4 regions of the Pseudoalteromonas sp. MelDa3 genome follow, and region 1 is predicted to be linked to each of the others. Evidence: predicted binding sites of a transcription regulator. Region 1 holds the regulator's gene; each other region holds the start of a gene.
What was found. The regulator sigma-54, encoded in region 1, starts transcription at its own class of promoters, with help from an activator protein. The targets are predictions, from matches to a motif close to GTTGGCACGNNNNTNGNNT.

Region 2: the regulator sigma-54 is predicted to act here: its motif matches at 4,559-4,577, upstream of CXF89_RS06295 (CsbD family protein).
Region 3: the regulator sigma-54 is predicted to act here: its motif matches at 6,153-6,171, upstream of CXF89_RS15945 (TorF family putative porin).
Region 4: the regulator sigma-54 is predicted to act here: its motif matches at 4,517-4,535, upstream of CXF89_RS00600 (FlgO family outer membrane protein).

What each region holds. Positions count from the first base shown of each region.
Region 1 is NZ_PJBR01000007.1:113,352-121,096, reverse strand. Features, by position in the region: gene CXF89_RS02455 (calcium/sodium antiporter) at 1-706, shown strand, start outside; gene CXF89_RS02450 (KpsF/GutQ family sugar-phosphate isomerase) at 710-1,681, shown strand; gene kdsC (3-deoxy-manno-octulosonate-8-phosphatase KdsC) at 1,682-2,233, shown strand; gene lptC (LPS export ABC transporter periplasmic protein LptC) at 2,230-2,784, shown strand; gene lptA (lipopolysaccharide transport periplasmic protein LptA) at 2,774-3,319, shown strand; gene lptB (LPS export ABC transporter ATP-binding protein) at 3,316-4,041, shown strand; gene CXF89_RS02425 (RNA polymerase factor sigma-54) at 4,111-5,610, shown strand; gene hpf (ribosome hibernation promoting factor) at 5,637-5,924, shown strand; gene ptsN (PTS IIA-like nitrogen regulatory protein PtsN) at 5,929-6,381, shown strand; gene rapZ (RNase adapter RapZ) at 6,400-7,245, shown strand; gene CXF89_RS02405 (HPr family phosphocarrier protein) at 7,288-7,560, shown strand; gene mgtE (magnesium transporter) at 7,691-7,745, shown strand, end outside.
Region 2 is NZ_PJBR01000020.1:8,889-16,633, reverse strand. Features, by position in the region: gene CXF89_RS06310 (Ig-like domain-containing protein) at 1-1,073, shown strand, start outside; gene CXF89_RS06305 ((2Fe-2S)-binding protein) at 1,489-1,986, shown strand; gene CXF89_RS06300 (xanthine dehydrogenase family protein molybdopterin-binding subunit) at 1,983-4,244, shown strand; gene CXF89_RS06295 (CsbD family protein) at 4,314-4,511, opposite strand; gene CXF89_RS06290 (group II truncated hemoglobin) at 4,792-5,205, shown strand; gene hrpB (ATP-dependent helicase HrpB) at 5,289-7,715, shown strand.
Region 3 is NZ_PJBR01000099.1:7,615-15,359, forward strand. Features, by position in the region: gene rpsN (30S ribosomal protein S14) at 1-297, opposite strand, end outside; gene rplE (50S ribosomal protein L5) at 308-847, opposite strand; gene rplX (50S ribosomal protein L24) at 864-1,178, opposite strand; gene rplN (50S ribosomal protein L14) at 1,189-1,557, opposite strand; gene CXF89_RS15920 (AsmA family protein) at 1,831-3,801, opposite strand; gene CXF89_RS15925 (hypothetical protein) at 4,111-4,464, shown strand; gene CXF89_RS15930 (helix-turn-helix transcriptional regulator) at 4,473-4,673, shown strand; gene CXF89_RS15935 (hypothetical protein) at 4,829-5,992, shown strand; gene CXF89_RS15945 (TorF family putative porin) at 6,270-6,956, shown strand; gene CXF89_RS15950 (Bor/Iss family lipoprotein) at 7,011-7,346, opposite strand; gene CXF89_RS15955 (Bor family protein) at 7,343-7,654, opposite strand.
Region 4 is NZ_PJBR01000002.1:23,177-30,921, reverse strand. Features, by position in the region: gene CXF89_RS00630 (dihydrolipoyl dehydrogenase) at 1-477, shown strand, start outside; gene CXF89_RS00625 (DHH family phosphoesterase) at 622-1,554, shown strand; gene CXF89_RS00620 (DUF4303 domain-containing protein) at 1,675-2,268, shown strand; tRNA gene CXF89_RS00615 (tRNA-Arg) at 2,345-2,419, opposite strand; gene CXF89_RS00610 (FlgO family outer membrane protein) at 2,492-3,166, opposite strand; gene CXF89_RS00605 (FlgO family outer membrane protein) at 3,175-3,876, opposite strand; gene CXF89_RS00600 (FlgO family outer membrane protein) at 3,890-4,483, opposite strand; gene CXF89_RS00595 (SPOR domain-containing protein) at 4,628-5,122, opposite strand; gene CXF89_RS00590 (SPOR domain-containing protein) at 5,235-5,918, opposite strand; gene galU (UTP--glucose-1-phosphate uridylyltransferase GalU) at 6,527-7,405, opposite strand; gene CXF89_RS00580 (thymidylate synthase) at 7,429-7,745, opposite strand, start outside.

The DNA.
Region 1 (7,745 bases):
TGCTCTATTTCGCCCTCTTTCAGTTTCATCTAGTACGTTAAAACGTGAAATGCCATTAGTGATGCTCGTATCTTTAGCTACTTGGTATGTGTTCTCAGATAACTACTTTTCATTTAATGAAGGTGTTGCACTTTTGGTTGGCTTTATCGTATTCATCGGTGGGTTAATTATTGTATCTATGCGTGCAAAAAACCAAGATGATCCATTTGTGTCAGAAGCCTGCGACGATGTACCAAACGATGTACCTACGAAAAAAGCGGTATTTTGGTTAGTTGTCGGCATGATACTCCTACCTGTTAGCTCTCATTTTTTAATAGGTTCGGCTGTCGATATTGCTAAATACTTCGGCTTAAGCGACTTAGTCATTGGCTTAACAATTATTGCCATCGGTACTAGTTTGCCTGAACTTGCCGCTTCGGTTGCAGGTGTACTTAAAAATGAAGATGATTTAGCACTAGGTAATATTGTTGGCTCAAACATATTTAATATTCTAGCGGTATTACCACTTGCCGGTATTATTAACCCTTCTGCCATTGACCCATCATTAGTAAGCCGAGACGTATTAATTATGATTGGCGCAACACTTGCTCTTATTATTATGTCATTGAACTTTAGAGGCACCCAACGTATCAATAGAGTAGAAGGCGGCTTATTGCTAATAGCATTTTTGGGTTACCAAGGGTATATTTTTAGTCAAGTAGGGTAAATGATGGCAACGCTAAATTTTATTGAACAAGGCCTTCGCGTTTTAGATGTTGAACGCCAAGCACTTAGTGATATTGCACAATATGTAGATGAAAACTTTCATAACGCGTGCCAATTAATGTACGACTGCGAAGGCCGTATTATTGTCATTGGTATGGGTAAATCAGGTCATATTGGCAATAAAATAGCGGCAACCCTTGCAAGCACTGGCAGTCCAGCATTTTTTGTTCACCCTGGTGAAGCAAGTCATGGTGATTTAGGGATGATCACTAAAAATGACGTGGTTATGCTTATTTCTAATTCAGGGGAGACCAGCGAAGTTTTAAATATCATTCCGGTTTTAAAACGACTTGGTGCCAAAATGATATCGATGACTGGCAATACGCAATCAACCATGGCGACCCTTGCTAATGTACATGTGTGTATTAAAGTAGAAAAAGAAGCCTGTTCATTGGGTCTAGCTCCTACATCAAGTACCACTGCAACGCTTGCGATGGGCGATGCCATGGCAGTTGCATTATTAGAAGCTCGCGGGTTTACAGCTGATGACTTCGCGCTATCTCACCCAGGTGGTAGTTTAGGCAAGCGCTTATTACTTACTTTAAAAGATGTTATGCACAGCGGCGCAAATACACCTATTATTAGCGTTTCACAAACAGTTAAAGATGCCCTTATTGAAATGTCTGCTAAAGGTTTAGGCATGACAGCCATTGTTGATGAAAATCAGCAGCTCGTGGGATTATTTACCGATGGCGATTTGCGTCGTATTTTAGAGCAAAGAATTGATATTCATACAACACAAATAGATGTTGTTATGACTAAGTCATGTACTACGGCTACACAAGATATTTTAGCCGCTGAAGCGCTTAATATTATGGAACACAAACGTATAAATGGCTTAATCGTCGTCAATGAGAAAAACCAACCTATTGGCGCATTAAACATGCAAGACCTATTAAAAGCAGGAGTGTTATAAATGCAATTTGAAGAACTCTATCAACCGCTGAGCGATGATGCAAAAGCACGCGCTAAAAAAGTAAAGCTACTTATATGCGATATTGATGGTGTATTTTCTGATGGCCGTATTTATCTTGGTAATCAAGGTGAAGAGCTAAAAGCATTTAATACAAAAGATGGTTTTGGCATTAAAGCGCTTATAAACAGTGGCTTTGAAGTGGCTGTAATTACTGGTCGTCATTCACAAATAGTGCAACAACGTATGAGCAGCTTAACCGTACAGCATATTTATCAAGGCCAAGAAAATAAGCTCATTGCCTATCAAGAATTAAAAGACAAACTCAACCTTAGCGATGAACAAATTGCTTATATCGGTGATGATGGTCCTGACATGCCCGTTATGGAATTAGTCGGCTTTGCTGTTGCAGTAAATGATGCCCATCCACTTATTAAACGTTTATCACACTATGTAACGCAAATGCCTGGCGGCTTTGGTGCAGTAAGAGAGCTCACCGACTTACTTATGCTTGAAAATGGTAAAGCATTGACTACACAAGGCACTAGTTCATGAATGCAGCGCGCATAATATTAAGCGTTTTATTCATTAGCTGTATGGTTTGGCTTTGGTACCCTTATTTTACACAAACAAATATTGTACCTCAGACTGAGCCTGAAGTTATTGCCAAGCCTGATTACATAGCCATTGAACTCAAACAAACAGCCTATGACGAACAAGGTAAAATTAGCCACAAAGTTACTGCGGCTAAAATGGAGCTATATCAACAATTAGGTTTTACGTTTTTTGAAAAACCTATTTTTACTTTATATAACGAAAAGCAAACGTGGCAAATAAATGCAGACGAAGCAACATTATACGAAGACAAACAATTAATTTTAGAAGGCAATGTGGTTGCCAAAAACTTAACCGATAACGCCATGATAGACAAAATCAATGCTGATAATATTCAGGTAGATATAAAGCTATTAACAATGCGTTCGGAGCAACCCGTTATCATCACTGGACCCAATTTAAAAATCACTGGTAAAGGCCTAGAAGCCGACTTAAAAACCGAAGTGATAAAACTAATTAACCATACGCGAACCATATATTATGACCAATAAAATATTAAAATCACTTATTATTCCTACACTTATACTAGCGTTTAATAGTAGTGCTGCAGAGCAAAATACGCAACCGGCTGCAAATCAAATTTCAATAAGCGCCGATAAGCAAGAAGGTCAATTAAAAGCTAATGTCGGGATTTTTGAGAAAAACGTTGAAATTATTCACGGTAATCGCCGTATCACAGCCGACCGCTTAGAAGTACATAAACGCGATGAACTTGGTGATAATAAACAATTATTAATTGCTACAGGTAGCCCTGCGTACTTTGAAGAAAAGCAATCAGATGGCACGACTATGAGCGCCAGTGCTGACGAAGTACGTTATGATGTATCTAAGCGTTTTTTAACGCTTGTTGGTAATGCACAAGTATCGCAAGCGGGACAAAAAATAAATGCTAAAAGCATTACCTACGATATAGAGCAGCAGCTAATCAGTGCCGAAAAAGATGAAAACTCAACTGACCGCGTTCACACAATTTTAGTGCCAATCGAGACTAAAAAAAGTAAAAAAAGCGACAAAGGTCAACCATGAGTACATTAAAAGCTGAACTATTAGCAAAGAGCTATAAAGGCCGTGAAGTTGTAAAAAACGTCGGCCTTGAAGTCAAAGCTGGCAGTATTGTTGGCTTACTTGGCCCTAACGGTGCAGGTAAAACCACCACGTTTTATATGATAGTAGGACTTGTACCTAGCGACAAAGGTAAAATATCGATAGACGATAACGATATTACTCTTTTACCTATGCATAGTCGTGCTAGATTAGGCATTGGCTACTTACCGCAAGAGTCTTCAATATTCAGAAAGCTGACTGTTTATCAAAACTTAATGGCCATTTTAGAAACGCGCAAAGAGTTAAATAAACAAGCTAGAGAAGACACTCTCGATAAATTATTAGATGAATTTAGCATACAACACATTCGTGATAGCCAAGGTATGGCATTGTCAGGAGGCGAACGTCGTCGTGTTGAAATAGCACGTGCGCTGGCAGCAGATCCTAAATTTATATTACTGGATGAACCATTTGCAGGTGTTGACCCGATTTCGGTATTAGACATAAAGAAAATAATAGAACATCTTAAAAATCGTGGGATTGGTGTATTAATTACCGATCATAACGTAAGAGAAACCCTTGATGTTTGTGAAAAAGCCTACATTGTTTCTCATGGGGAGCTGATTGCATCAGGTACTCCAGAACACGTATTAAATGATAAAACAGTACGCGATGTTTACTTAGGCGAGCAATTTAGGCTGTAACATTTACGCCATGTCTTTAAGCATCTGCTAGTATTAATTATAACAACATAAAAGGATTGTTAGAGATACATGAGGCAATCACTACAGCTGCGCATGGGCCAGCAACTTACAATGACTCCACAGCTGCAACAAGCTATTCGTTTGTTGCAACTCAGTACATTGGATCTCCAGCAAGAAATACAAGAAGCTCTCGACAGCAACCCGCTATTAGAGGTTGAAGAAGCAGACTATTCAGAAGACGCTGCAGGTAAAAACGAGCAAAAAGCAGATACAGATGACATAACTGTTAGCGCATCTGCCGATGATGCTCCAAGTGAATACGAACAAGATAGTGGTGAAGCACTTGCAAAAGACACGCTAAGTGACGACATGGCTATGGATGTTAGTTGGGATGAGTACATGAGTGCCGCCCCAGCAGCATCATCGGGTCCGATGCCTGAAGACGAATCAATATACCAAGGCGCCTCTACTGAAACGCTCCATGAGTATTTAATGTGGCAGTTACAACTAACGCCATTTAGCCCTACAGACGAAGCTATTGCTATTGCGATTGTAGAAGCCGTCGATGATTCAGGTATTTTAACACTAAGCTGCGAAGAGATTTTAGAAAGCTTTAATCAAGAAAACGAAGATGATAACGAAGTCGAACTTGATGAAATTGAAGCTGTATTAAAACGCATCCAACTGTTTGATCCTGTTGGTATTGCTGCACGTAGTTTACAAGAGTGTTTGTGTATTCAGCTTAACCAGTTTGATAAAGAAACACCTTACATTAATGAAACAAAAATGATTTTAACCGAGCATATTGATTTATTAGCTGCTCGTGACTATCGTACATTAATGAAGAAAACTAAGCTCAAAGAAGAAGAGCTTAAGGAAGTAATGACATTAATACATACTCTTAGCCCTAAACCTGCAGATACTATTGTAAGAGAAGAATCTGAGTATGTTATTCCTGATGTGTCAGTTAAAAAAATTAAAGGCCGCTGGGTTGTTGAGTTAAACCCAGACAGCATGCCTAAAATTCGTGTTAATAGCCAATACGCGGCAATGTCTCGCACTGTAAAATCCAGTGGTGACAGCCAGTTTATTCGCTCGCATTTACAAGAAGCTAAATGGTTTATTAAAAGCTTAGAAAGTAGAAACGACACGCTATTAAAAGTAACAAATTGTATTGTTAAGCAACAACAAGGCTTTTTTGAACACGGTCCTGAAGCCATGAAACCAATGGTTTTAAATGATGTTGCTGAAATGGTAGAAATGCACGAATCAACAATTTCGCGCGTAACAACCCAAAAGTATATGCACACACCCCGTGGTATATTTGAGCTTAAATATTTTTTCTCAAGCCATGTAAGCACCGAAAACGGTGGTGAATGTTCATCTACAGCAATCCGTGCGCTTATCCGAAAATTAATCGCAGCAGAAAACTCAGCAAAACCATTGAGTGATAGCAAAATAGCGGATATATTGGCTGAGCAAGGAATTAAAGTAGCGAGACGTACAATCGCAAAATACCGCGAATCTCTGGCTATTCCACCGTCAAATCAACGTAAAAGTTTGATTTAAGACGCAAAAAAAAGAGGGTAATGCTTATGCAACTAAACTTAACTGGTCGTCACGTAGAATTAACCGATTCACTAAGAGACTATATTAATACCAAATTTGCGAAGCTAGAAAGACACTCTGATCATATTAATAATGTTCATGTCATTCTCGATGTAGAAAAATTAAATCAAAAAGCAGAAGCCACCATACACGTAAGCGGTGCTGAGTTATTTGCCTCTACAGAACATCAAGATATGTATGCCGCCATTGACTCGTTGATCGACAAGCTCGATCGACAAGTAATTAAACACAAAGAGAAGCTTGCTCGACACTAATATGATGAAATTAAGCTCACTTATATGCCAGGACTGCAGCAAAGCTGCGGTCCTTTTTAATAGCAAAAAAAGAATTTTAGAGTTCATTAGCGAACTTGCTCACGACAAACTTCCGTATTTACCGCAACAAGATATTCTTAATGCTTTAATGAGCAGAGAAAAATTGGGTAGTACAGGTATAGGGCGTGGCATTGCCATTCCTCATGGAAGAATGAGCGGTGCAGAAGAGCCTTTGGCTTTAGTACTCGTTAGCGAAACTCCAATAAATTTTGATGCAATCGATAATCGCCCTGTTGATATTTTCGTCGCACTCATCGTACCAGATGGCGATAACCAGCAGCACTTAAAGACTCTAGCAACTATTGCTGATAAACTAAACAACAAAGATTTTTGTAAACAGTTACGCAGTGCAAAATCAGATGCTGAGCTTTACCAAGTTATTGTCAATCAATCATAGTTTTATAAAGGGTGTTAAATGGAGTTAATTATCATAAGCGGCCGTTCTGGTTCTGGAAAGTCGGTTGCTTTACGCGTTGTAGAAGATTTAGGTTATTATTGCGTAGATAATATTCCAGTTAACTTGCTTCCTTCATTAGTTCGCAGTGTGTCTGATAGCTACGATAAAATTGCTGTTAGCATTGATGTGCGGAACATCCCTAAACAACAAGATGAATTTAACGATATTCTTGAATACTTGCCTGGCTTTGCAAAACCTACGTTATTTTATTTAGATAGCGACGATCAAACATTGATCAAACGTTTTTCTGAAACTCGTAGATTACACCCACTATCAATTGACTCGTTGCCTCTTGATTTAGCCATCAAAAAAGAAAAAGAATTACTTGATGTATTAATCACCCGCGCCGACTTTATGATAGATACGACTGATTTAAGCGTTCATCAACTTGCTGAATCTATTCGTGAAAAGATTTTAGGTAAAAAAGATAAGCAACTGATTGTCACGTTTGAATCGTTTGGTTTTAAACACGGCATACCAAAAGAAGCTGATTATGTATTTGATGCACGCTTTTTACCAAATCCACATTGGGAACCTGAATTAAAACCTTTAAATGGGTTAGATCAACCCGTTAAAGATTATTTGGCCAATCACAGCATAGTGCAAAAATTCACATGGCAAATTCAAACATTTGTACAAACGTGGTTACCGCACTTAGAGCGAAATAACCGCAGTTATTTAACCATTGCCATTGGGTGTACTGGCGGACAACATCGCTCTGTATATTTAGCGCAAACTATTGGTGAAAGTTTTGCAATGACACATCCCAATGTAAAAATTCGCCATCGCGAACAAGAAAAATAATATAGCTGAATAATCACCTGTTCAGCTTAGGTAGAGTAAGTTATGCATTGTGAAGACACTTTTTTAATAAAAAACAAATTAGGCTTACACGCCAGAGCAGCTACTGTGCTTGCGCAATTAGCAGTACAATTTGATGCTACAATCACATTATTCCAAGATGACAAAGAAGCCGCAGGCGATAGCGTACTTGCACTAATGTTACTTGAAAGTAGCCAAGGAAAAGAAGTTAAAGTTGTATGCAAAGGCCCCGATTCTGAGCAAGCTTTGCATGCTGTTGGAGAATTAATAGCACAACGTTTTAATGAACAAGAATAAACAGTTATAAAAATAATGCTCGCATTACTAATGCCCCAACTAAAACAGATATATAAAATAAATACGGTTAGTAACGCCAGTTAACTCACCTCTCCCCATAAAGTAATATAAAAATTTATAAAGGACGCCAATGCCTGAAGCTTTTGAACAAGATTACCCACTACAGCAACTAAAACAGGTGACTA
Region 2 (7,745 bases), on a different contig from region 1:
GTGAATATAACCTAGATAGCAATGTGGTTTCATACACTGTTGAGCGTAATAATAATGACAGTTGGTTAGCAACGTCTACGTATAATAATGTTGATTATACCTTGTTGGCGGGTCGGTCATTGGAGGTGTTTTCTAATCAAGTTACTGAGCCTTTAGCTAAGCCTGAAGCTGTAAGCTACTCTGATCATGTTTTAAAAAGCATACAAATAGATTTACCTGTATCAGATGATATTGATTATGTAGTTTTAAATAAGAGACCCACTCTGGGTAGGGTCGAGTTTACCGACAGACAGGCGGGTCTACTAACTTATATACCTTCGGGGACTGTAGGCATTGACGAGCTTAGTTACTACACAGTAAAAGATCGTTCACGTTCAGCGTTATCAAGCTTAACGTTAGAGCTCACAAATACAGCACCTACAGCAAATAATATGACACTGCAAACTCATTGGAATACACCGCTTAACTTTAATCTAGAAGGTATGGATGAAGACGCTGAGCAATTAGTATTTCAAATTAAAAATTCGCCTGCTCATGGGCAAATTCAGTTAATGGATTCTGCTTTAGGTAGCGTGACCTTCTCACCAAGTGGTGACTCGGTTGAGCCAGTATCAGTTAGCTTTACAGTGAAAGATTCTTTAGTTGAATCTGAGCTTCATAATGTTGTTATTGAACTTACAAATACAGCCCCACAAGCTCAAAATGTAACATATAACACCTCTTATAAGAGTGAAGTGAATGGTCGCTTTTCAGCATTAGATAGCGACAACGATACACTTGAATTTGAAGTGGTAACTGAGCCAAACTCAGGAACTTTAACATTTGAGCCTGATACTGGATTGTTTAAACTAACTCCCACGAGCGAATCTGATCATGTAGTAACGTTTAGTTATGTAGCTAAAGATAAATTTGATAGTTCAGCAGTTCAAACCGTGACTATAAACGTTGAAGGTAAGCAAGCTGCTGCGGTAGCGACTCCTTCATCTGATTCAGGCTCTAGCTCTGGTGGCAGTATTTATTACTTACTTACGCTGCTATCAGTGGTTTTATTTGGTAGACGCCGTTTTAATTAATAGTTAGAAGCTTATTTACACTATCTAAAACCGCCAAATGGCGGTTTTTTTTTATTAATAGTCTTTTTAAACTTTTATTGAGGGCCTGTTTATCTTTCGAGGTTTAACATGCGCTGACCCAAGGGTTCTGCATAGGGGCAATTTACGCTTTGTTGTTTACAAACCTCCCGCCGCGATTAAATTGCCTCTAGTTAGAACAAATTTTAATCCACAAAGTTCAGCAGAGCCTAGTTATAATACTAATAATCAGGCGTTAATAATTTCAATGTGGTTTAAACGTTCTAATAATTAGTATTTTTATAAAACAGATCTAAGTGGTAGGCTAAAAGTAGTAAGTATAAAATAGTAAGTAATTAAAAATAGTTCTCGCGCAACAAGGAACCCTCCTGTAAAGCGCTTTGCCAAGGAGTTTAGTATGATCACGCTTACCATTAATGGTAATAAACATGAGTTTTCTGGCGATCCGTCAACGCCAGTATTATGGTATCTCCGAGACGAATTGAATTTAACTGGGCCTAAATTTGGCTGTGGTATGGCTCAGTGCGGTGCGTGTACCGTGCATATTGATGGGGTAGCTCAGCGCTCGTGTGTATTACCTGTAGCGGCAGTAGCGGGTCTTTCAATTACTACAATTGAAGGGCTAAGCGAGCAGGGCGACCATCCAGTGCAACAAGCATGGGTTGAGCATAAAGTACCGCAGTGTGGTTTTTGCCAGTGCGGCCAAATGATGCAAGCTGCAAGCTTATTAGCTGCAAACCCAACCCCTACCGACGATGAAATAGTAAGTAATATGTCGGGCAATATTTGCCGTTGTGGTACCTACCCGCGTATTCATAAAGCGATTAAGTCGGCCGCTAAAACAATGGCGAGTGTTCAGTATTTTGACCCAAATGAACAAGGGGAAGAAGTATGAACCAAGATAATAAATACTTTGACTTAAACCGCCGTAAGTTTTTAAAAACCAGTGCAATAGGTGCGTTGGTACTCGGTACTTATTTTGTAGGCAGTGCGCCAAGAGCATTTGCGGGTGTGTTAGAGCAGCCATCTGAGCTGGCAAAACGCGCAAACTTATTTATTGCACTGCGCCCAGACGGCATGGTTGAAATAACCTGCCATCGCTCTGAAATGGGTCAGCAAATTCGCACCGCGATTGCACAAATTGTTGCCGATGAAATGGAAGCCGCGTGGGATAAGGTTATTGTTATTCAGGGTAAGGGCGACCCTAAATACGGCGATCAAAATACCGATGGCTCGCGCAGTATTCGCTACAACATGCAGCGCCTGCGTGAAATGGGCGCAAGTGTACGTTACATGATGCAGCACGCTGGCGCTAAGTTTTGGAAAGTTGATCCACAAACCTGTACTGCTAATCAACACGTTGTTACACACAGCTCAGGTAAATCGCTTACTTATAAAGATTTAATCGACTTAGCGCTTACAATAACGCCACCAGAAGCTGACAAACTAACGCTTAAAACACGCAAAGAATGGCGTTATATTAATACCGGCATGGCGCACATAGATTTAGCCGATTTAGTAACAGGTAAAGCTATATTTGCAGCCGATGTACGCGAACCACAAGCGCTGGTGGCTATAATTGAACGCCCGCCGGTAGTAGGCGGTGTTGTTAAGTCGTTTGATGCCAGTGCTACAAAAGCGATAAACGGCGTTATAGATGTTATTGAAATACCTGCACCAAAAGGCGCACCGCAGTTTCAGCCAAAAGGCGGCATTGCGATTATAGCTAAAAACACATGGGCTGCATGGCAAGGGCGTAAAGCATTAAAAGTCGTGTGGGATGATGGCAAAAATGGCGATTACAATTCAAAAGAATTTAAAAAGTCATTACTAAAAACAGTACAAACTCCACAGGCAAACATACGTGATAAAGGCGATGCCATGGGCGTGTTGGCTAAATCGAGCAATAAACTCGTAGCTGATTATTACGCGCCGCACCTTGCTCAAGCACCAATGGAGCCACCTTGTGCAACAGCTATGTACAACAAAGACAGTGTTGATATATGGGCTGCTACGCAAAATCCACAAGCCGATATGAAAACAGTGGCGGCAATGCTTGGCATGGATGAGAGCAAAATTAATGTTCACGTTACCATGTTAGGGGGTGGTTTTGGGCGTAAGTCAAAACCTGACTTTTCAGCAGAAGCAGCTTACCTTTCAATGAAAGTAGGCAAACCTATTCGTGTGCAATGGACGCGTGAAGACGACATACAACATGGTTTTTACCATGCGGTTTCGGCTCAGCACATTGAAGCATCGCTAGATAAAAATGGCGCAATAGAATCGTATTTACATCGCACCGCATTTTCACCAATTACCTCTACCTTTTCAGAAGGGGCAACTACGCCAGGAAGCTTTGAACTGCGCTTAGGATTTACCGATAACCCTATTAACACGCCTAATATGAAGTTAGAAAACGGTGATGCGCAAGCCAAAGCACGAATTGGTTGGATGCGCTCTGTATCAAATATTTTTCATGCCTTTGCTATTCAGTCATTTATTGGCGAAGCAGCGCACAAAGCCGGTCGCGACCAAAAAGACTATTTACTAGACACTATAGGTCCGAGTCGCATTGTTGATGTAACTGAGCAAAATGCCACATACGATAATTACGGTGGCGATAAAGCGGTTTATCCTTTAGATATTGGCAGACTGCGCCATGTTATTGAAAAAGTAGCTGACATGAGTAAATGGGGGCGAGAGCTTCCTAAAGGTCGAGGTTTAGGCATAGCAGCACATAGAAGCTTTTTAACTTATGTAGCTACGGTAGTTGAAGTAGAAGTGTCGGATGCTGGCGATTTAAAAGTAATTAAGTCGTGGGTTGCCATTGATGCGGGTACGGTTGTAAACACCGACACCGTTAAAAACCAAACCCAAGGTGGCTCTATTTACGGTATTACAACTGCAATCAGCGATGGTATTACCTTTGATAAAGGGCGCGTACAGCAAAGTAATTTTCATGATTATCGCGTACCGCGTATGAGCGACGCACCTCTTGAGATTGAAGTTGAAATTGTACAAAGTGATGCACCACCAGCAGGAGTCGGCGAGCCGTCTACACCAGTTTATGCGCCAGCATTATGTAATGCTATTTTTGCAGCGTGCGGAAAGCGTATTAGGCAGTTACCGATTGGTAACCAATTAAAAGCGTAGCTAAATAACCTACAGCTTAAACAAAAAAAACCGCCAAATGGCGGTTTTTTTAAAAGCGGTTAACGCGGTTTAACGACCTTTTTCAAACTCATCAACTTCACGCTCTGCTTCTTCTTTAGATTTACCGTATTGCTGCTGGATTTTACCAACTAGCTCTGTACGGCTACCTTCAATTTTATCTAAATCGTCGTTGGTAAGATCGCCCCATTTTTGTTGAGCCTTACCTTTAAGTTCTTTCCAATTACCTTCGATACGATCGCTGTTCATAAGTTTATCCTTACTTCAGGTTAGTGAATTAACTGTCAGTTATAAAGTAGCAAGCCTTGTACCAATGAATAATAATGATTTTATTATTTTTATTATCAGTTGGTTATATTTTTATGTTGAGCGATTTTGTTTTTAATATTGCGCTTTTTATTAAAAAATATACATAGCAGCCTGTAATTATTGCTGACATAAATTAGGCCGCTTTGATGTAACTCATTCTTAAATTTTTGTTTTAAGCTAATATGCAGGTATTAAACAAAGTAGTTAACCTGAGTGAGTTATGAATACAAAAACGTGTGAATACGGAGTGGATGACTGCTCATACAAAATGGCAGGTGAGTTAGCAGGTATTACACAATTGGTGAATGCGTTTTACGATAATATGGACGCTTTAAAAGAGGCTGAAAATATAAGGAGTATGCATTCAAAAGATTTATCAGCATCACGTAAAAAGCTCGCTTACTTTTTGTCGAGCTGGTTAGGTGGTCCTAAATTATACGCTGAACATTTTGGCAGTATTAACATTCCTCAAGCGCACAAACATTTACATGTAGGAATTGAGCAAAGTGACGCATGGCTTTTGTGCATGCAAAAAGCGGTTGATGAGCAACCTTACGAAGCACCATTTAAAATTTACTTAATGCAGCAATTACGAGTGCCTGCAGATCGAATTAGAATGGTGTCGGGTAGCTAATAGCAATTATTAATAAATATCAACCGCGGTGTCGCTGCGGTTTTTTGTTACAATGCCTGCAAAGCAATTTAGGGTAAATAGCTGTGCTGCCGGTTCAAGACATATATCAACAACTCGTTACTACATTACAAAGTAATCCTATTACGTTATTACAAGCGCCGCCTGGTGCGGGTAAATCTACGTGGTTGCCGCTGCAACTAATGCGCGATGGGTATTTTAAACGTATTGTAATGCTAGAGCCTCGCCGTTTAGCAGCTCGTAATATTGCCAGCTACCTAGCAAAGTGCCAAAACGAAAGTGTTGGGCAAAGTGTGGGCTTGCGGATTAGGGGTGAGAGTAAAGTAAGTGCTAATACGCGCCTCGAAATAGTCACCGAAGGCATGCTAACGCGCATGCTGCAAAACGACCCCGAATTAAGCGATATTGATTTACTGATATTTGATGAATTTCATGAGCGTTCAATTGCAGCCGATACCTCACTTGCCTTTGCGCTCGAGACCCAAAGTGCGCTGCGTGAAGATTTAACCATTATGCTTATGTCGGCAACTCTTGATACTGAGCGTTATACAGCGTTTTTTGACTGCCCTGTAATTCAATCAAGCGGTCGCAGCTACCCAATAGACGAAGTATACATACCCATAAAAGATGAAAGCCGTTGGCTTGATGCAATTCCTAGCATAATAAAACAAGCACTTAATGAGCAAACAGGTAGCGCATTGGTGTTTTTACCTGGGCAATTTGAAATACTACGCGTGCAACAAGCACTGAACGATTTACCCAGTAACTGCATAGTCGCAACGCTATTTGGCGAGCAAGATAAAGCTAATCAGCAAGCTGCGATTGCTCCAGCACCAAACGGCATGCGCAAAGTAGTGCTTACTACAAATGTAGCCGAAACCAGTTTAACTATTGAAGGCATACGCATTGTAATTGACAGCGGCAAGCGCCGTGCAGCGACCTTTAATTTAAAAACAGGGGTTACAGAGCTCACAACACAAAGTATATCGCGCTCCTCTGCTGTGCAACGTGCAGGACGTGCAGGGCGAATAGAGCCGGGCATTGTTTATCGAATTGGCTCAAAGCAAACCTTTGAGCGACGTAATAGCCACGACAATCCCGAAATACTCACATCAGACATAAGCCAACTTATGCTTGAGGCAAAGCAGTGGGGAGCCAGTATTGATGAGCTAACCTTGCTCGATAAGCCCACTGAGCAACAATGCGAGCAAGCAAGTAACCTGCTCAACATGCTAGAAGCTATTGATAGCAAGGGTAAGCTCACACCGCTTGGCAGTAAAATGTTAGGTTTTGGTGCTGATATTCGTTTGGCGCATATGCTACTAAAAGCACAAATACTTGATGACCAACTCCCTGGTATTTTTAGGCTCGCTATTTATTTAGTGGCATTACTTGAGAGCCGAGTAAACAGTGCAAACGAGTTGAGTTTAGCGTTGCATAGCCAACAGCAACGTCCGCATCCGGTATTTAAACAGCAGTTAAAATATTGGCAAAGCCGCTTAAAAGTAAAAGACGAAAACAGCGAATTAAATACGCATTATATTAGTTTGCTAGTGGCATTGGCGTACCCAGATCGCATCGCTAAAAAACGCGGTAATGGTTACCTACTTGCCAATGGTGCAGGTGCTGAGTTAAATGCCGATTACTGGCACAACGACGATTACTTAGCTATAGCAACCATGGGCGGGCACAAAGGAGGGCGTATATTTGCAGCCACCGCGCTTAACCCATTTGAGTTACAAGAATTTTTACCGCATTTATTTAGTGAACTTACTCGCTGTGAGTTTGACGAAAAATCAGCACGTTTTATTCATCAAGATGAAGTAAAGCTCGGGGCTATAACGCTCAGCAGCCAGCCTAGTAAACAAAAACTAGATAAGAGCGAGCGCGCTAAAGCGTGGCTAAACTTATTTGCTAAACACGGTTTTGCATTATTTAACGAGCAACCTGATGCGCAGCAATTGCTGATACGTATGAGTCTAGCAAGTAAGTTATTACCCGATAAATTTCCAAAAACAAATGAGCAACAACTCATTCAAAATGCAGCGCAGTGGCTAAGCGTGTTTTTAGAAGATATTAAAACGCTCACGCAGCTTAAAAAGTTTAACTACTTTGAAGCATTACAAAACTGTTTTGATTGGCAACAACAAACCGCGTTAAAAGCACTGTTACCACTGCGCTTAACGGTGCCAAGTGGCTCAAATATAAAAATAGAATACCAGCTTGATGGCCCCGCAAAGCTAAGCGTGCGTATGCAAGAAGTTTACGGCTTGACCAGTACGCCTATGCTTGCCAACGGTAAACTGCCACTGCTTATGGAGTTGTTATCGCCAGGTAAACGCTCACTGCAACTTACTCAAGATTTAGCGCACTTTTGGGCTAGCAGTTACCGCGATGTGCAAAAGGAAATGAAAGGTCGTTACCCTAAGCATTTTTGGCCAGGCGACCCTGCCAACAGCGTTGCAACCAACAGAGTAAAGAGCAAAATGTAGGTGTTAGTACTTAAAACTATTTGTTTTATT
Region 3 (7,745 bases), on a different contig from region 1:
AGCCTTTTTAAGGCCAGGAATTTCACCGCGCATAGCTGCTTCGCGAACTTTAATACGGCTCATGCCGAATTTGCGAAGGAAACCATGTGGGCGGCCCGTAATGTTACAACGATTACGTTGACGTGCAGGGCTAGAATCACGAGGTAAAGCTTGTAGCTTAAGTACCGCGTCCCAACGATCATCTTCAGATGTATTAACATCACTGATGATAGCTTTTAGTGCCGCGCGCTTTTCAGCGAACTGAGCAACTAGTTTTGTGCGCTTTGCTTCGCGCGCTTTCATAGAATTCTTTGCCATAACCCTACCCTTATTTCTTAAATGGGAAGTTAAACGCTTCTAACAACGCACGGCCTTCCTCATCAGATTTCGCAGAAGTAGTGATAGTAATATCCATACCGCGTACACGGTCTACTTTATCGTAATCGATTTCTGGGAAGATGATTTGTTCACGTACGCCCATGCTGTAGTTGCCACGTCCATCAAAAGACTTAGCACTTACGCCACGGAAGTCACGAATACGTGGGATAGCGATTGATACCAAACGCTCAAAAAAGTCCCACATACGCTCGCCGCGTAGGGTTACTTTACAACCAATCGGGTAACCTTCACGCACTTTGAAGCCAGCAACAGATTTGCGTGCTTTAGTGATTAGAGGTTTCTGACCAGAGATTGCTGCTAGATCCGCTACTGCGTTATCTAAAATCTTCTTGTCAGCTAGGGCTTCGCCCACGCCCATATTCAATGTGATCTTTTCGATCTGAGGGACTTGCATGACAGAGCTGAAACCAAACTTCTCTTGAAGTTCCGCAACTACTTTGTCTTTATATACTTCATGCAGTTTCGCCATCATTCTACTCCAACTATTAGATAGTTTTACCAGTAGATTTAAAGATACGTAATTTCTTACCATCTTCAATCTTGAAACCTACACGATCAGCTTTACTCGTTTCCGAGTTGAAGATCGCAACGTTTGATGCATCCATAGATGCTTCTTTCTCAACAATGCCGCCAGCTTGGTTCAATTGTGGAACCGGCTTTTGGTGTTTCTTGATCAAGTTTATGCCTTCGACAAAGATTCGACCAGATTCAGTAACAACTGAAAGCACTTTTCCGCGCTTACCTTTGTCTTTACCTGCTAGTACGATTACTTCGTCATCACGACGTATTTTTGCTGCCATGATTGGCTCCTTACAGTACTTCTGGGGCTAGTGAAACGATTTTCATGAACTTATCATTACGAAGTTCGCGAGTCACAGGGCCGAAAATACGTGTACCAATTGGCTGCAAGTTATCATTTAAGATAACAGCCGCGTTGCTGTCAAAACGGATCAGAGAACCATCTGGACGGCGAACACCTTTTCTGGTACGCACAACTACCGCGTTTTTAACATCACCTTTCTTCACTTTACCGCGAGGAATAGCTTCTTTTACAGAAACTTTAATGATGTCGCCAATCGCTGCGTAGCGACGGTGTGAACCACCAAGGACTTTTATACACTGCACTTTGCGAGCGCCGCTGTTATCAGCAACTTCCAGCTGAGTTTGCATTTGGATCATGTTAATGACCTCCGGTGTAGTAATTACAACGTGTCTAAAATTCGTTTAAAAATCAGACATTTCGATTAAATCCCAATCAAAAAACAAACGAGTTGTCTCTTAAGGGCGGGCAATTGTACCAGCATTGAGAGGGTAGTGATAGGTTATTTTTTAATTAATTTAGAGCGTATGGTTATTAAAGTTGAGTAATTACGGCTATGTAGCTATTTTACAGGTGGTTACAAAACAAACAAGGCACTATATAAGTACCTTGTTTGTTTTAACTATAGATGATTAACCGAATAAACCTTTTAATTTATCTTTAATCTTATCCTTTGCTTTGTCTTTGGCTTTTTCTTTTGCCTCATCAACCTTCTGCTTAGCTTCATCTTTAAGCGCATTACCCACGTCAAGCTTTATACCAACATCGTGGAAAGGCCCTTTTATACGTAGTGGTATTTTAAAACCAGTGCTGTCATCAGTGGTTCCCTGTCCTTCGATTGATCCAACTATGCCTGTAACCAAACGGTAATTAACTGTTGTTTGTGGTAAATCAACATCGCCTTCACCTGATATTCTAACGAGTGGACTAATAAGTGATAAATCAGTATTTTTACCAACACCATTAGTAAAGTTAAAACTTCCAGTTAGTGCAGAGAAATCTGTTTGCTCTGATTCTTCAAACCCAGTATCCAGCCCTTCAGACGCAGCACCAAAGTTTCCTGAAATGAGTTCCTTACCTTTACGAACCATCTCAGCTATATTCGCACCTTTTACGGCTCCATCAGCAAACTCAAATCCAAGTTTTCCGTTAAGCGCACCAATAAACGACTTTTGACTTTGGCCAGTTGTGTTTAGGTTCCAATTTAAAGACCCCTTACCCATTAGCTTGTCAAAACCTGCCGCATCAGTTAATAAAGGCTGTGCATCTATACCAGCTAAGTCAAAGTTAGTTGATATTTTATAAGGCACTTGTTGTGCGTTTACATTGATAACGCCTTTACCTGACCCTTCATAAGCAGAAAAGCTATCTAGGCTTAGTTTTGCAACGCTATTTTTTAAAGCAACAGTAAATTGATTGGCGCCCAACTTAATATCGTTAGCTTTTAATCCACTTGAACGAATAACTACATTCGCATCTAGTGAATTTAACGCACTTAGATCAATTTTAGTGTCATCCCATACTATTGGCTCTGCAGGTTTATCATTTTGCTCTACTGGCTCTTCTTGTTTTGCTACTGCTTCAGGTAGGTACGGGTTTAAATCAAGCATACCTAAATCAATATCAGCATTTACAGCTAAACGCTTACCTAGGTTAAGCTCGCTCTTACCTTTTATTTCCAATGCGTCTAACGTCGCAACTAAATCTTCTAAATTAAATTTCTCACCTGCTAGGTGCATTTTACCGTTTACACTAAATGCGTTAAAAGCATTGTCTTTAGCGTCGAACTCTACACCTTGCCATTTTGCAATACTTTTAACAGACTCACCGCTTAGTGATAACTGACCTTTAATATCTTGTCCTTGCCCAGCGATGCTCCCTTCGAACGTTAGATCAACTAAACGAGAATCTAAGGTTTGTTTAACATTAAAAGTAGCACCTTCAATTGCTTTAGCAGGAGTATCTAATTTTATATCAAGCTCAAAACGCTCCTGCATATAAGTAATACCCCCTTTTACTTCTAATGTTTTACGAAGTGATGGAAGTAAAATAGCGAGTTCTAAATCACTAATTTGTTGCTTAGCACCTGTTAGACCATCTAGATAAGTAAATGTGCCGCCATAAATAGCAACCTCACCTAACTCAATATCAAAGTTATCTGGAAGCTTTATCGCTTCACCTGATTGGCTTTGCTCTTTAGGTTGCTCTGCAACTGCATCAAACAACTGCCAATTAGCTTTACCATTTTTGTCAATTTCTAATAGGATATTTGGTTCGTTTATCACAAACTTATCTAATTTAAACTCACCACCAAATAATGAAAACCAAGGTATGTGTACAGCAAGCTGTTTCATACTCGCCATATCGGCGCGCGAACCTGATTCCATATTTGCAAAATGCACGTCGTTAAGTTCTAACTTTAATGCAGGGAATACGCTAAGTGTTTTATCACCTTTAATAGTAAGAGTGCGCCCAGTTGTTTGTTCTACCTGCTGCGACACTTTATTAAAAATAGTATCAGTAGGAATTAAAAACGGTGCGGCAACAATTAGTGCTATACATAGTAAAAGTATTACACCTACAATTTTAAGTAAGGTTTTCATGATCGTCCTTTCAAACGTGCAAATAATGTTCTTATCATAGCGAGTGTTAGCCTTAAAATCATTGTAGTTGATGTAAAAAAGCCACTAAAACTACTTTACCTGTTCTATATGAATCTTTCCTGAAACATTTTGATACCTTTAGGTTACAAATAAGTATTGACCCGGTGATACCCCAAGGTTATATTGATACCCAGAGGTTACAAAAATAAAATACTATTACAGGATGAATACTATGAAACAACAGGATATTAAAACTGAAGAACAATTTATGGGTCAAAACATATGGATTAGTTTAAGCGCAGGGATAGTTTGTTTACTTCTCTGTGTTTACTCACTAATAAACAAGATCAACATATTGGAGGGCTTTTAACTGTTGGAATGGGCGTTTTTTTTTATATAGTTATAGTGATTATTTATCTCATTAAAGGGGGTTTTCCGTTAAAAATGTATTTTCAATACGCTTATAAAGATGAGTTTCTAAACACCATTGACACTAATGCATATAAACATACAAGTTTTGCATTTGGGTTTTGCCTTCTTGGTGTTTTTTATATAAGCGATGAAATACCTACCGAATTTTCGCATGCAACTATGGCAATATTCTACCTAGGTATCATGCTCTTGGTATATGGCGCTTCATTGCTTTGGCAAAATCGTGATTAGGAGAGGAAATGCAAAATAACATAGCAAAGTATCGAAAAGAGGCTGGGCTTTCACAGCAAGAACTTGCTGATGCTATTAACGTGTCGCGCAAAACAATAAGTACCGTAGAAACAAACCGGTTTACGCCGTCGGTAATAATTGCTCTAAAAATAGCAAAGCATTTTAATACCTCAGTTGAAAGCCTATTTGTACTGGATGAAAATGATTGATACATGTCAAAGCATTAGTCTCATTTTATTAGCAAAAATACTGATTTAGTCACTTCAATTACAACGTATGGAGGACAGCGCTGTTGTTATTAGCGTAATTGCGCTAAAATAGACCAGCAAAAAAATATATATCTAAACCGGAGATTCTACAAGGCATGAAAAAACTGCTAATTTCACCGTCAAAAATGACGCTAGGCGAACAAGAAAATCAAATCTATCAGAACATTCTGAAGCAATCTTCAGAGTTAAGCCTTAACCTTATGGCCGTGAAAGTAGAAAACCACCCTGATGATTTTTTACCTTGGTGTTACGAATTGCTAAGTGCAAGCAGAGATCGTATGAACTACGATTTACTAGAGCCACAGCAGTTACCAGTACTTAAGAAGCTACACGATCAGCTTATTTCAGCTATCAGCTTTTTACAGGTTAAAACTTTACGTATTGCTCCGTGGCCTGTTGTAAGTGTATTTGTAGAACAACACAAAGATGTTATTGCACTTGATGAACAGCTTCGTTTGGTAGACTACATTAAAAGCATTCGTGAACAATCTCTTAAAGATATGATTCCTGAAGACTTACTTGCGTTTAGCGGTAAGCACATGGCATCACTTGATCCAAGCACATACAACTTTGACGTTGAATGGTTTGCATCTACAAAGAGTGCAAAGAGCTTCCATCAAATGCTTGGTGATTTACCAGGTGCTTTTGACGATGCACTAGTGAATATTCCACTTGAAGGTGATATTACTCAATACGAATATCAACAATTTGTTGCTGCTTATTCAAAAATATTCACCGACAACAACGAAAAACCAACACTTGCGCCTGCAACACGACTGCTTGCAATGCGTCGCCCTGATTTATTTACTCCGATTACAAATAATCGATTAGATGCATTATGTGGTGCCCTTGGTGTTTCTAAACTTAAAAATAGTGATTTTGAGCGTTACTGGCAAGATATCGTCAAAGGTATTCAAGCTATGTCATGGTACAAAATGGCTAAACCTAGTAACGAGTTAGAAGAACAATTGGTTGCTATTAAAGCATTAATTCCATGTTTCTTTCACTACGCTGATGCTAAAACACCAGATAACTCTAACTACATTAAACTGCTAACCAAGCCTAAACGTACTACAACTACAACCGGTAAAACTCAGCGTAGAGGTAAAGAGTCTGCAGAAATTCTAGTAGACCGTGCTCTTGCTGCTGACGATATTCCTGAACACATTCGCAGTAAACGTGATTCAATTGTGAGTGAAGTACAAAAAGGTCGCAGCGTAAACGAAACAATTAGCCTTATGCGCACTATATTCGGTTAAAATATTCTAATTTAGCCGTACTTTTATGGTGCGGCTAGGTTAATTTATGCACCAGCAATGTGCGCAACATCTTCCTTCATGTTATATCCCCATCCTATTCATAAAATTCAAGCTCATGTTTTTAATAAATAAAAAATAATTTTTAATAAAAAATAATGAAGCTGGCACATACAGTGCAATTATCCCGTTAGTTAAACAATAAAAAGCCGTCAGCCTAAAGGTTCCGAATACATAATAAAAACCTTGGCGAGCAAAAATCATATAACGGGAAATGGACATGCTAAAACTAAAAAAAACCATCGCTATAAGTGCTATAGCATTAATGGGCGCAACATCTTTAACGTCAACAGCCGTACATGCTGAAGTAACAGCAAACGCAGCGGCAACATCAAACTACTTATGGCGTGGTCAAGAGCAAACTGGGGGCGATGCAGCTATTTCAGGCGGTATTGATTACGCCAATGAATCGGGCTTTTATGCAGGTACTTGGGCTTCAAATGCATCGTGGGCAGATGAAATGACCTATGAGCTTGATTTATACGCAGGCTTTGGTGGCGACATTAACGAAAGCGTTAGCTACGATGTTGGCTATATTTATTACGCTTACCCAGATGCCGCTTCTGAGGCTGACGCAGATTTCTCTGAAATTTACGGTAGCATCAGTGTTGAAGGCTTTACATTTGGTGCTTCAGTACTTGCAACATCAGCTGCAAGTGGTGATGGTACAGACTTTGGTGATTCACTTTACCTGACAGCTGATTACGGTTTTGCTGTTGGCAGTAACGGCACTGAAATGGCACTTCACTTAGGCCACTACTCTGGTGACTTTATTGGCGATGATAATATCTTAGATTACGGTGTATCAATTTCGAAAGATGGTTTCACTTTTGGTTTATCTGATACAGATATGGATGATTCAGATATTAAAGCTTACGTTGCTTATTCTGTAGACTTTAATTTATAAGAAAGAATGTGTTACTTGCTGCGACACGAAGGGCCTTTTGGCCCTTTTCTCGTTTTATAGCTGTTTTGCTTTAAAGGGTACCTTATTACATTGTACTTCGACTGTTTTAGGGTACCAAGCTGGGCCGATTTGATTCACAACCACCTCAGCTAAACCATTAGTAAACGATTTATACGTATGAACGCTTTGCCACTCCCCTTGTGGGCAATGTGTTGTTAAATCTAACGGCTCTGATCCCTCGTACAACGCAAGTGCAAAATTATGATGCCACTGTGAGCTTTTTAGCGTTTTATTGCTTACTTTGCTCTGCAGACCGTTATCAAAGTAAATATTTGTACACCCCGTTAAAATAATCAGTGTGCAACCGGCTGCAAATAGCTTGATGCTCATAATGTCTCCCCTAGTATTTGCTCTTGGCACCACACTTTAATGGTATGGGGCGAGTATATTCCAAGCGTAATTAAACTCAGCGCTCCATCACTAAACGTTTGTTGTGACTGCATTTGAATAACCGGTGTATTTGAACATATTTTTTTTACGTCTACCCGCTGCTCACCCACTAATCCCCATAAATAAAATGGGCGGCTATCTTCGAAATTAGCTTGGCTCGTTATTTTTGCTGTTGCCTGTGGCTGAATGGTTACCGCAGAGCAAGCACTGAGGCTTAATGCTATCGCCCCTATAATTAATGGTTTCATACTCTTCCTTATAAACTAAATACCAGTAAAGTAACTTTATAAGAGAACATAAAATATTAGCGTAAAAAGCTGTGGGGAATATGTAGAATCG
Region 4 (7,745 bases), on a different contig from region 1:
GGTGCTATTGCAGGTCAAAATGCCGGGCGCTTCCCAGATGTACGTATAGGTCTGCGCAGAGCTAAAATTGCAGCTGTATTTAGCGACCCACAAATGGCGATGGTAGGCGAAAGCTACAAGCAAATTACCGACCGTTTAGGCCCATGTGGTTGTTTTGAAGTAGGCGAAGTCAGCTTTGAAAACCAAGGCCGTAGCCGAGTAATGCTTAAAAACAAAGGTCATATGCGAGTATACGCAGAGCAAGGTACAGGCTTATTTTTAGGTGCTGAGTTTATTGGCCCACAAGCCGAACACATCGCTCACTTACTTGCATGGGCTGTACAAAACAAAATGACCGTACCAGAAATGCTTGATATGCCATTTTACCACCCAGTAATTGAAGAAGGGTTACGTACCGCCCTTCGCGACTTAAATGCCAAACTTAAATTTGGCCCAGACATTGTAAATTCATGTATGGAATGTGGCCCAGGCGCATAACCTATTTGCCACACATACAAACTTGCTAGCAAAAGCCAAAACTAACGTTTTGGCTTTTTTTTATAATTTTTTTGAGCTGACCTCTCAAAAAAAAATTTAGCTGTTACACTTAATTGATAATTCAATTAAAAAGATGGAATAGCTATGCCCAATAATAAATTTAGACTAGTCACCCGCAGCGATTTTGATGGCTTAGTTTGTGCTGTATTGCTTAAAGACTTGGACCTAATTGACGATATTTTGTTTGTTCACCCAAAAGACATGCAAGATGGCAAAATAGACATTGCCGAAAACGACATTACCACCAACCTCCCCTACGTTGCAGGTTGTCACATCGCATTCGATCATCACCTTAGCGAAACCGTTCGTAACTCAAGCGACATAAAAAATCATATTATTGATCCAGAAGCCCCATCAGCAGCTCGCGTAGTTTATGACTATTATGGCGGCGCTGAAAAACTTCCAAATATTTCTGTTGAAATGATGGACGCGGTAGATAAAGGCGATGCTGCTCAGTTTTCAAAAGACGAAATATTAAACCCAACCGATTGGGTCTTAATGAACTTTATTATGGATGCGCGAACTGGCCTTGGCCGTTTTCGCGAGTTTAAAATTTCAAATTACCAATTAATGATGAAACTGATTGATGCGTGTAAAGATCAAAGCATCGAAGAAATCCTACAAATGGAAGACGTAGCCGAGCGTGTTGCTTTATATAACGAGCATAACGAAAAAGCTAAAGAGCAAATTTCTCAATGCGCTACCGTCCATAAAAACTTAGTGGTTCTTGATTTAACTCAAGAAGAAACTATTTACGCCACAAACCGATTTGTTATTTATGCAATGTACCCCGACTGCAATATCTCGATTCATAAAATGTGGGGCCTTAAAAAACAAAACGTAGTGTATGCCGTTGGTAAATCAATCACTAACCGCAGCTCAAACACGAATGTTGGCGAACTGTGCCTTAAATACGGCGGTGGTGGTCATTTAAATGCAGGTACTTGCCAAGTAGAAACAAGTAAATCTGAAGCCGTACTTAGTGAGCTAATCGATACGATTACAAGTGATGGCTAATATTAACTTACAATAACCAGAGTCATATAATAGCTCTGGTTATTTTATTTTAGTAGAGTGAGTTTTAATCGCTCTCTTTTTCATATAAATTTCTGTAATAATAAAAGAAATAATGACCTCATGTTAGATACTAAAAACTTCGAAAAAACACTTTATCAAGATACCAAAAAAGCGTTTAAAAACATTATACAAAAATACGGTAACGATCTTTATGTAATGGGCTTTTACCACACAGGTAGCTACTCACTACTTCCAATGTTTAATACCTTATCGGATTTAAAAAAAGTATTTGAAGAAGAGTACGGCAATGATGTAAGTAGTTTTTACATGGCTAAATGGAATCCAGAAGACTACCCCACGCTTGAGGATTATTCCGAATACTTTGATGAAACAACTCTAGAGTGTCAAAAACTAGAAAACAGCATTGATTTGTTTCAATCAGATATAGAAGCAATGGATAATTGGCATCAATGGCTTACAACCATGGAGAAAGTGCTCATACAATTAGATACCGAAGGGATATTTTCAAATGGTATCGAACGCGAAAAAATTACTTTAGCAATACTCGCCTATGATGAAGAAGAAAGTATTCAATTTAAAAGAATCAAACGACTTAACCCACCAACTGTTCTAGCACAAATTCGAACTGACTTTGAAGCCATGATTACAGAGCGTGAAAAATGCGAGCAAGAAGTGTTAAATACCATTAATTAAAAATAAAACACGACTACATATACGCTATACACAAAGTATAAGGAAGGGAGGTTAAAATATAACTCATTGATTTAATTGGTAGCCCCTGCAAGAATCGAACTTGCAACTGCCCCTTAGGAGGGGGCCGTTATATCCATTTAACTAAGAGGCCACAAATAAGCTGTGTGCTTAGAGGTGTGAATTATAACGGCATCTGGTTTTTTATATCAAGCAACAACTGAACTTAGTTGCTTGATAAGTATATATCTTCTTTATTTAGTACATAAATTGGGATTAGTTTTCGACTACTCGCGACGATTTTTTTTGTATGCGCGTTAATTACACGTGTATTTACAACAACAGCATCATGGCGATAAATTAATGTACCCGCTAATACATGGCTCGCCATTTGCTCATCACTAAGCTTTTCAATATCACGTGAAAAAGCAAAATCACCACGGCTATTTACATCTATTGTTTGGGTTGTTTTAAAATCAACCACGCCATAACCAAACTTTTGTAACTGATGAATTAACGTCTCAGATATTTGATTACCCAATTGATTACTTTTAGTAAGCGATGAATCAAGATCGACCAAGGTAGTAACGGCAATATTAATATTGGTGTCGGTATCACTTTCAAATTCAAGCGTATCAACCAAATCAAGTGCCATTTGCTCTACATAGTTAGCAAGTGTTTTATGGTGCTTAAGTGGTGTGAACTGCTGAGATGGATCATATTCAACTTGCGATTGTATTGCTTGATTATTATAAGCAATATTAAGCTGATCATTACCACCGTTTACTGTGTAATCTGTTCGTGTTGTGTTTTCGTTATGCTCATTATTATGCGTCATTGAGCAGCCTGTTAACCCAATTAAAGTAGTAAATCCAACGATAGTAATTAGTATATACGACATAGTTAGCCTCACTTGCTTGCTTGCTTAAGCATTATACCATCAGTGCGGTAGTTACTATTAAGTGCATCAACAACTGACTGCGGAATAAAACCTTGCGCAGTGCCTACTACGGCTTTGCTTTGCAGCCCAATAATACGTGCATTTACAAGGACTCCTCCTTGACTACTCACTAATGTGCCAGCGAGTACGTATTTAAAGTTTTGATCTTGGTTAAGCTCTAAATAATCTCGACTAAATACAAAGTCTCCTTCAGGTGTAACACGCATGTAGTCGGTTGTTTTAAAGTCAATAACGGGTATGCCAAAATTATGTAGCTCGTGCATAAAACTTTCTGATATTTGATTACCCAGTAAACTACTGTCATTAAAATCATCATCTAAAAATACAAAACTTGAAACAGCTAATGGTGTTTTTCCATTAACATATTGCAGATTTTCAACCATGTCTTGCATTATCCCGCGTACATAATGGTTTATGTTCTTTCGCATTGGCGGAGTCGGCTTAGTATGACTATTTTTTTGAGCAAAGTCCGATTGAAATAAACGGTCATTGGATACTGGATCTGCAACATCACGCTGATTATTAACGAGTTGCGTTGTTTGGTTATTATTTTGAACCTGGGTCTCATCCGTACCTGTATTCATACCATTTAGTATATGCGAACAGCCAAAGCCCAAAGGTAAACAGAGGGTAATTAATAGATTTCTCATTTTGTGCTCCTGGTTAGTATTCGCTGCGGTATAAGTAGCCATCGCGTTGCTGTATTTTTTCATTACCCCACATCACATTAATTGGGATCTCGGTACTTCCCGCAGAGAGCACCTGTTTATTTTCTATATTCACAAGCCGTGCATTAACTATGTATGCATGCTGCTGGCGAGTCACTGTTCCTGTGATAACTAAGTCAATATTTTGGCGATTACGTAATTTACTTAAATCGCGACTTAAAATACTGTCTGAGTTTTCTGATAAATAGAGGTTATTCCCAAGTCTGTACTCAACCGTGTGATAACCTAGTTGCGTAAATTGTGTAAGCAGACTTTCTTGGATCTGCTGACTTAAGCCTGAGGCTTGCCCTGTCACTAATTTTGTATCTAGTGCATCTGCATAAAAGAAGCTACTAACGCCAACACGTGCATTAGCATTTAATGCTCCATTTAGGTGGTTAAGTTGCGACGTTAAATTAACTACATAGTCATCAACAGTAAAAGGAGCCATGGCCGCTTTAGGTGCATCTGTAGGCACACTTGGTTCTGGCGGTGGCACCAAGTTACAAGCAGCTAAATTTAAAAATAATAAAGGCAGTAAAAGGCGCATAATTGCCATCCTCTTCAAAACATACTGAGGATGAAGCAATTTGTATGCCTATATCGTACTTCTGTAAGGTTGTTGAACATAATAGCTAACAAAACATGCTACTTGTTGCTTTATAAGAGCTAAACAATCATTTTTCGCATCCGCTTAATTGCTATAAGCACCTAACTTCAATCGATAAAAAGTTGTGTTATTAACACTTACGGTTTCTACATTTATCTCAGTGGATAAGATGATATTTTGTGGTATTTTTTTTTGGAATTCGCTGAGCTTCTTTTGCAATGCATTTTTATTTTTAAAAGCGGCAATTTGCAAAGCAAACAATGCCGAGTCGGTTTTTAATATACTTTCGTTATTAACTACATCATTTACACGAGTATTTAGAACATCAGACTCATTTAGTTGTTTTAGGTTAGTAGCAAGCTGCGTTAATTTATTTTCTAACTTGAGTAGCTGCTCTACTTTTGGTTGAGAGCTTTCCCATTGTGCCGCAGAGCTTTTGAGCAGCTCCAAATCAGACTTTTCAATAAGAATCGGTTGCGGGGTTGCTTGAGCCATTTTAACTTGTTGAGATGAGTTACATGCAGATAAAACAAGTACACCCATTAGCATCATGCATTCTAAGCTCCGTTTTAAAAGCATTTTCCTTCCCTGAAATGACGTTGTTTTATGGGGAAATATACCCCCTAAACGCATTTAATTATGAAGGGTGTATTTTATGGATAAACAGATTTTAAGCAAGTTTCTATTTTAACTACAGCTTTACTGGCTTATCGGTGTAGTTACTTACTATGCAATCGAGTTTGTACAACTTGAATACGTCACAGTCTGCTTTTGCATTTTTAAAGTTTTGGTAAGAGCCAAGTTTTAGCCTGTAAAACATTTTGTCGTTTATTTTGGCGGCTTCTACGTTAGTCAATATTTTGTCTCTAAACAACGGTGCTGCTTTAGTATTTAGCTCTTGCCATGCTTTAGCCACACCTTGCTCTGAGTCAACCGAAGCTACCTGTAAAGCAAATACATGTTTAGGTTTATTTAATTCTACAGTTTGTTTTTTATTACTGTAATTTTGTTTAACTTGTTGGCGTGACTTAACATTACGTGTGTTTCGTGGTGAGCGTACAGACTTGCTGCTATACCCTTGATTAGACTGCGCAATAGCTTTGCTGTTTATAATATCGATATGATTTACGAGGTAAGTTATTTCTTTTTCTAATCTTAAAATTCGCTCTATACCTTCACGAGCTTGTTGCCACTGCATTGCGGCATCTTTTAGCTGTGCAAGTTCAAGGGCTGTAATTGATACGTAGTCAGGCGAGTTACTTTGAGGTTGTTCATCAATGGTTTTTATTTCAGGCGAGACGCTGCATGCTGTACCAAATAAAAGCATTAGCAAGCTAAGTAAAAGCCCAATGTTTTTTTTTTTATATATAAACATGTATTAGTTGTCCTGAAAGCAGTGTTTTTACACTACATTTCAGTTAAACATTCTCACAAGAAAGCGTTTAACTTTATTTAAGCTGTGAGCTATAAAACTTAGCTCTTCGCATGCTTGTCAGTATTTCGTAAAACACAACGTTGCATACTCCACCCCTTCCTTGAGAGCATTATTTAATACAAATTCAATGCCAATTAACACAAACTTTACAACATAAATAACAATATGTCTGTAATGACTTAAAAACTTTTATTTTAGAGCTATTCCTTTTCTTATTTTATTCTAGGGCCTGTTGACCTTTCAGGATTAAAATTTGTTCAATCTAGGGGCGATTTAATCGCGGCGCGAGGTTTGTAACCTAGTGGGCTAAGTAAAAACCGAGTAACAAAGAGTAAATTGTCCCGAGGCAGAACCCTTCGGGCAGCGCATGTTTGGCATTTATGCTACGTTATCGCCTATTTATGGGGAATAACCACACTACATAGGCTCTGCCTTGCCTAAATACCAAACAGCCTGCTGAAAATTTAACCTCGAAAGATAAACAGGCCCTAATAAAACTCATAAAAAAAGGCGCCGATATAGGCGCCTTTCATGTTTTACGTTAACTGTTAAATCAGTTTTTTAATAAATGATTTTAATTCATCGGCAAATTCATCGCGACGAAGTGCAAATTCAATCGTTGCTTTTAAGTAACCAATTTTACTTCCACAATCGTGGCTACGGCCTTTTATAGCGTATGCATCTACTTTTTCGTGTTCCATTAACATCGCAATTGCGTCAGTTAATTGAATTTCGTCGCCTGCACCTTGCGGAGTTTTTGCAAGTAACGGCCAGATATTTTCGCTTAATACGTATCGACCCACTACAGCTAAGTTTGATGGAGCTTCATCTACTGGCGGCTTTTCTACCATATTAAGAATTGGTGAGCTTTCACCTTGCTTTAAGTCAACATCACCTAAATCAACCACACCAAACTGGTTAACTTGTGCCATTGGTACTGGTTCTACCATAATTTGGCTGTGCTTGGTTTTCTCAAAATTAGCGATCATTTCTGCTAAGTTATCTTTTTTAAGATCGCTCTCTACATCGTCAATAATTACATCTGGTAAAATAACTACAAACGGTTCGTTACCAATAATAGGCGCTGCACAACTAATAGCATGGCCTAAGCCTTTTGCTTCACCTTGGCGTACGTGAATAATGGTTACGTCTTTAGGGCAAATTGCTTGCACTTCGGCAAGTAGTTGCCGCTTAACACGCTTTTCTAAAGTAGCTTCTAGTTCAAAACTTGTATCGAAGTGATTTTCGATTGAATTTTTACTTGAGTGCGTTACCAACACTATTTCTTTAATTCCTGCAGCAACGGCTTCGTTTACTACATATTGAATTAAAGGACGGTCTACCACTGGCAGCATTTCTTTAGGAATTGCTTTAGTGGCTGGTAACATACGAGTGCCAAGGCCCGCTACTGGGATCACTGCTTTCATTTTATGTTTTCCTTAATCTTTTATTATACTGAAAATGGATATTGAATCGCTTCGTGGCATTGATAGCCTATTACTTCAAAGTCGTCTCGTGTTACCCACGTTTCTATGTCTTCTAATGATTTAATTTTTGGATTAATTTTTAACTGAGGTGATTCAAATGGCTCACGCGTTAACTGCACGTCTCGCATCAGTTCAAGTTGGTTTTCGTAAATATGTGCATTAGCAATTTTATGATACGCCTTACCCGCTTTGTGGCCGGTAATTTGAGCCACTAACGCAAGCAACACAAAACACTGAATCTGATTGAAATTAAGGCCAAGCGGTACATCACAGCTTCGCT